Linked DNA regions of Larkinella insperata. The protein of the gene in region 1 binds, or shares a complex with, the protein of each later gene. Links are inferred from orthologs where the notes say so. Each region holds a gene or a part of one and is shown on either strand. Other genes may lie near its edges. The genes, in order: trxB and trxA.

Region 1 (3,203 bases):
TACCGCCGGGCAATGCTGGTGAGCGTTTCGCCAGAACGAACGCGGTGTAATACCGTGCGCTTATAGCGGGGCTTAAACCCGGCCATGCTGACGTTTTTTCCCCGCAGGTAATCCCAGACGGAAGCCGTCAGAATAAAGTGATCGGAAATCAGCGAGTTGGTCGGAAAATTATAGAGGTGAGTCGGGCTAAAAGGGTTGCCTTCGTACCGGGTTTCGAAGTGCAGGTGCGAACCGAAGCTGCGTCCGGTGTTTCCTCCGAGCCCAATCTGATCGCCGGCTTTAACCAACTGGCCGGACTCAACGAGCGTTTTTGACAAGTGGCCGTAGATGGTTTCCAGGCCGTTGTAATGCCGCACCAGCAGATACCGCCCAAACCCGTTGCCGTCCCAGCCGACAATCCGCACAATGCCGTCGAAAGCCGCGTAAACCGGGTCGCCGGTCTCCAGATCAAGGTCCATTCCTTTGTGCCAGCGTCCCCAGCGCGGACCGAAGATGGAAGTGACTCGGCCGTCGACGGTCGGGGCCGACCAAAACCGGTTCTGCGTCGGATCGTATAACTTAAGGTCAATAACCTCGTCAAACTGGAGGGGGTCAATGCCGTAGGGGTCGACGTTGTGGGGGTCCCAGATGGCGTAATAATCGGCAATTTTCACCCAATCGTCGCCCACCTGGACCGAATCGATGTATTCCACCACCGCCGGTTCGCCTTCGTCAATCGTGGACGTATCTTCGGCCACGACGGGGTTTACTTCTTTTTTGGGTTCAAACTGATTGTTAAAGCGCAGATTGGATGTCTCCTGTTCAAACTCCTCTTCCGGTTCTTGGGTCGGCTGTTGCGCGGAGGAATTCGGGTTTTGGGTTTCCGATTTCTTGGGCTTGATACTCAGGTTCTTCTTGAATTTTCCTCGTTCCTGAGCCTCCACGGTCGTTACGCTTGCCAGACAGCAAACGCTGGCGAACAGCCACCAGACTGCCAGTTTTCTCATCCTTGGGGGTAAAGTTTGCCAAAAAGAATGAGGAGTTAAGAGTTAAGAGTGATGAGTTGGCTGACGCCCGGTAACTCATCACTCTTAACTCTTAATCCTTAACTCCCTTTTGTGGTGGTTATTAAATTTCGTTTACGCTTCCGCGTGCATTTCAACTTCTTTCATGGCCAGATACCGTTCGGCATCCAGGGCGGCCATACAACCCGTGCCGGCGGCCGTAATCGCCTGGCGGTAAATATTGTCCTGGGCATCTCCGCAGGCAAAAACGCCCGGCACGCTGGTGCGGGTGCTGCCTTTTTCGGTGATGATGTAACCCGTTTCGTCTAATTCAAGGTAGTTTTTGAAAATAGCGGTATTCGGTTGGTGACCAATTGCAACAAAGAAGCCCGTAATATCCAGTACCCGTTCTTCACCCGTTACCGTGTTTTTAACCAGCGCCCCGGTCACGCCATCTTCTCCGAGCACTTCCTGCGTTTCGGTGTTCCACAGAATCTCGATGTTGGGCAGTGATTTCACCCGATTCTGCATAAACTTCGATGCGCGCATTTCGCCCCGGCGAACGATCATGTAAACTTTCCGGCACAGATTCGCCAAATAACTGGCTTCCTCAGCCGCCGTATCCCCGGCTCCAACGATAACCACATCCTTACCCCGGAAGAAAAAGCCGTCGCACACAGCGCAGGCTGAAACCCCCAGACCGTTCAGGCGCATTTCCGACGGCAGACCCAGCCACTTAGCCGAGGCACCGGTCGAAATAATGACGACGTTGGCACTGACTTCCTGCTGATCATCGACCACGGCTTTGTGGATCGGGCCGGAAAAATCAACGGCCGTTACTACCCCGTAGCGGATGTCGGTTCCAAACCGGCGGGCCTGCTGCTCGAGGTCCATCATGAGTTGGGGACCGTTGACCCCCTCGGGATAACCCGGGAAGTTATCCACTTCGTTGGTGATGGTTAATTGGCCGCCCGGTTGCATTCCCTGGTATAAAACGGGTTTCATGCCCGCGCGGGAGGCATAAATAGCGGCAGTATATCCGGCCGGGCCGGAACCAATAATAAGGCAATTGACGTGTTCGGTGGTCATTGGCTGACGAAGAATTGAGTGTTTTATCGGGTCGGCTATCACTGAAAAACCGGGCCAGACACTGAAAAAACAAGCGCAAAGGTGCAAAAAATTCCCGGCGAAACCAAGTTAACGGTTATTGGTCACTGAACAATGAAAAATGAACATTTATCCGTACAAAAGTCACTTGATGGATTCCTTTTAACTCCGCTTCCTTCTCTCCTTTTAGAGAATTCGCCACTCGATCCGCCGGTTCAGTTTCCGGTTTTCATCGGTCGTATTGGGCGCTACCGGACGGGTTTCGCCGTAACCGGCTGATTTGATACGGGTTGGCGCAATGCCCGCCTTGGTCAGGTACGCCACAACCGACTGCGCCCGTTTCTTCGATAGTTCCAGGTTGTTGGCCGTCCCCCCCTGGTTGTCGGTATGGCCGGAAACCTCAATGTTCACGGTTTGATTCACGTCCAGAAATTTCACCAGCCGGTCCAGTTCCGTCCGCGATTTCTCGGCCAGATCGTACCGGCCCGTTTCAAAGAAGATGTTGTTCAGGGTTTCTTTGGCCGGAGCGCTACCATCCGCCGGTTTGATCGGTTCCAGGGGCACGCTCAGCGTCAGGCCCTCACCTTCGCGCTTCTGGGTAAAATCAAACGACAGGCTTTTAAACAGGTAACCCGGTCCCACAACGTATAGCGCGTACTCCCCGCCCGTGGGCAAAACGGCCGTGTACTGGCCCGTCTGCGGATCTGACTGCACGCGGGTTACCAGCTGATTGGTCGCCAGATCAATGAGTTCGATGGTCGCGTTAAGCGGCTTTTTGGTGCGGGCGTCGGCCACCAGCCCTTTCAGGTAGCTCACCGGCCGGACCTTCTGCCGCAACGGCTCCGGCAAATCAAACATATAGAGTTTAGAGCGCTGTTTGCCATCTCCGGAAGACTGCTCCTGCGAGTAATAGGCGTGCGCCCCGTTGGCCGACACAAACAGGGCGGCCTGATCGTCGGCGGTGTTGATCGGATACCCCAGGTTTTGCGGATTCGACCAGCCGGACGCCGTGCTGTCGGCTACAAACAGGTCGTACCCGCCCAGGCCCATGTGCCCCTCCGACGCAAAAAACAGGCTCAGGCCGTTGGCGTGAATAAACGGCGAGGCTTCGTC
Region 2 (3,150 bases), 200 kb from region 1 along the record:
CAGCCCCTTCCAGTCGGTTTCCGGATCGCTGCCATCAACGGGATTGTTCCAGTCAAATTTCGGGTTGCGCTTCGGAATAAAGTTACCGTGCCAGTAGGCAATGGTGCCTTTTCGGTCGGCATAAACCGTGTTGTTGGTCGCGTTTCCGTTCAGCTTCATTACTTTTTTATAACTCTCGTAATCCTTCGCTTTCGTGCGCAGGTACGATTGGGCGAGCGCGTTCAGCGGATCGTTCATCATATTGATAGTGATCCACTTATCCCCCAACTGACCGGCTACGGGGCCGTGGTGCGTGCGGTAAAGCGTAACTTCTCTGAACTGAATACCGTTGGCCGTTTTGTAGGGAAACTTTACCGTTTGGGTTTGCACGGGTTTCCACTCGCTGCCGTGTTTGTAGTAATACGTTCCGTCGCGCTTTTCGACGGTTTCCAGGTATTCATCCACCGAATCGGAATTTCCGGAGGTGTGCATCCAGCCGCAGTTTTCGTTGAAGCCCTGATACACAAAAAACTGCCCCCAGGTAACGGCTCCGTAGGCATTCAAGCCTTTTTTGCTCGCCAGGTGCACTTCCGAGCGAAAGTAAAAGGAGGTGTGCGGGTTGATCAGCAGCATGGCATTTTTGCTGGCGGTTTTAGACGGTGCAATGGCAAAACCGTTGGAGCCGGTGGGTTCGCGCTCGTGCTTTTCAAAATCGTAACGATGCGACGACCATTTTGAGTTGGTGTAAAACGCCTTGATCCGGTCGGTGGAAATGACGCTGATGTTACCGCCAATGCTGCCTTCGCTGAACATCAACGGCATCCAGGGCTGAAACCGGGTCAGCAGCCGCGGCTTGACGTTTGGGTGGGTGTAGAGGTAATAGTTCGTGCCATCGGCAAAAGCATCCATCAACTCCCGCATCCAGGATGGCGATTTTTTGTAGAGTGCAATGGCCTGTGTGGTGTCCATAAAAAGCCGCGCTCGGATGTCGTGGTACAATGCCTCTTCGCCCTCCACTTCCGCCATGCGCCCAATGGCGTCGATGTAGTTTTCCTCCACACGCGCGAAATCATCCTCGCACTGCGTGTACAACAGCCCGAAAACCACATCCGCGTCGGTTTTGCCGTAAATGTGCGGGATGTCCCAGGTATCGCGGGTGATGGTGATGGTTCGGGCGCGCTTTTGCCAGCGAGCAATTTCGTCCGGTGTAAAGGGTTGTGCCAGGACCGGCAGCGTGAGGAGAGAAGAAATCAGCAGGAGAAGTTGTTTCATCGTTTGGGCCGTATTCGGTGTACGGTAATATAGACCAAAAGACGAAACTGGACAAGTCCTGAAAGGCAGTTTATGGACTTACCCGTCAACAAAAAAGCCAGACTGGCAGCCCGGCTTTTTTGTAAATAGATAATGGGGTTGGAAACAAAGTAACCTCTTCCCAAAACAGGTACCTTTTTCGGCGAAAACGATCAGAATTAGGAATTATCTAACCATTTGCCGGTATGAGTTACTCGTGTTTGCTATGATCATGCTCCAGATGGGCAACTAATTTCTGTTCCAGAACAGCTTTCGGAACGGCACCGATTACTTTATCAACCATTTTACCGTTTTTGAAAACCATCAGGGTCGGGATGCTGCGGATACCGAATTGCGCCGGAACCTGGGCGTTCATATCAACGTCCATTTTGGCGACAACGGCTTTGCCTTCGTACTCGCCGGCCAGTTGCTCCACAACGGGTCCGATCATTTTACAGGGTCCACACCATTCGGCCCAAAAATCTACTAAGACAGGTTTATCGGAATTGATTACATCTGCGAAGTTAGCGTCGGTTATTTCAATCGCTTTTGCCATGACTATGTCTCGGTTATATATAGTATTTTAACTCATCTGTACGTACAATGTTTTGGATTTGAAAAAAGTTCATCCAATTGTTTGAATGCAATGGACCTTTCGGCGACAACGCAACCTCCGAAAGCTTATTCCGCTCTACGGGCTTTATGCTAAATCGCTAGCATCCTTCTGTCCAGGCAGTTAACCGCTCGTCAAATAAATTACAATGCAAGCTACTAGGTTTTGCAAAGTAGCTCATAAGATTTTACTTTTGACTAGATTCACCTTAATCCAACGACAACTAATGAAAAAGCTCCTCCTGCTTCCCCTGCTCCTGGGCAGCCTTTTACCCGCTTACGCGCAATGTGACAAAGATCTGGCGCTGGCCGTTTCCAACACCGAATACCTCAGCGCAACCGGTGCTGTGGAGCGAACCGTGGATGAAAAAAGCACCATTGAGATCAACAAAACGGACGTGGTGATTAGGCCCGGAAATGAGGACCGCAAAATGAACGGAAAAATTCAATCCAACACCTGTACTTGGAGCGTTCCCTACAAGGAAGGAAAATCGGTGATCAAAGCGCGTTTTGACGATCCATCGGGTAATCAGCAGAATGCCATTATTACGCTCGAAGGCAAAGACGGCAAAATAACGTTTCTGATGGAAGTAGCCGAAATGCCCGACCGAAAAATCCGGGTCAATGTCGATAAATTTGAGGAAAAGAAATAAAGTATATTCATTGGCGGCTATCGTTCATAACACTCGGTGTGATCGATAGCCGCCGAACGTTTTTAATTCAGTCGGTATCCTACCCCGTCCATCGCATCGAGCGCTTTGAGCAGCTCGTTGACGGGCGTAATTTTGAAGGGGCGCGATAACATGCTGACTTCCAGCCGATCTTCTTCGTCGGTGACCCGAAGCACCAGGTTACAGGAGCCCGGATATTCTTTCACCAAATCGGTTATTTTGGCCACAAACTCGTTGTTGATCAGCTTTAAGTCCAGCTGCACAGAGAGTTCTTTGCTGTATTTTGTCCGCACCTCGGTAAGCAACTGAATGAAGTTCGGGCGGAACTCAAAAGCGTCGGAGTTCCAGCGGTTTTGCAGCTTTCCTTTCACGTGCAGAAACAGCCCTTCCTCGATATAATTGCCCAGCCGGACAAAATCTTCCCCGAACAAACTCATCTCAACCGAGCCGTTGTAATCCTCCAACTTGAAAATCACGAACGGGTTCCCGTTTTTCGACTGCCGGAGCTGTTTGCTCGACACGATTCCCCCAACGGTTATTTCTTTCCCCTGGTTCGATTCATCAAACAGCTTGTCCACCGTGCAGGTGCAGAAGCTTT

The links.
Region 2: the proteins of trxB (region 1) and trxA are in contact, whole or in part, in a crystal structure (PDB 1F6M), measured with the Escherichia coli proteins. The link is inferred for Larkinella insperata from one-to-one orthologs.

The regions. Positions count from the first base shown.
Region 1 is NZ_CP110973.1:5,111,751-5,114,953, reverse strand. The notes cover bases 96-2,969. They hold trxB (thioredoxin-disulfide reductase), read right to left. Parts: upstream 2,073-2,969; coding sequence 1,119-2,072; downstream 96-1,118. Other genes in these bases: OQ371_RS20605 (OmpA family protein), read right to left, coding at 2,277-2,969; OQ371_RS20615 (M23 family metallopeptidase), read right to left, coding at 96-986. Outside these bases: more of OQ371_RS20615, read right to left, coding at 1-95; more of OQ371_RS20605, read right to left, coding at 2,970-3,203.
Region 2 is NZ_CP110973.1:5,307,963-5,311,112, forward strand. The notes cover bases 154-2,974. They hold trxA (thioredoxin), read right to left. Parts: upstream 1,826-2,974; coding sequence 1,481-1,825; downstream 154-1,480. Other genes in these bases: OQ371_RS21390 (penicillin acylase family protein), read right to left, coding at 154-1,251; OQ371_RS21400 (hypothetical protein), read left to right, coding at 2,109-2,534; dnaE (DNA polymerase III subunit alpha), read right to left, coding at 2,597-2,974. Outside these bases: more of OQ371_RS21390, read right to left, coding at 1-153; more of dnaE, read right to left, coding at 2,975-3,150. UniProt on the Escherichia coli protein: Participates in various redox reactions through the reversible oxidation of its active center dithiol to a disulfide and catalyzes dithiol-disulfide exchange reactions.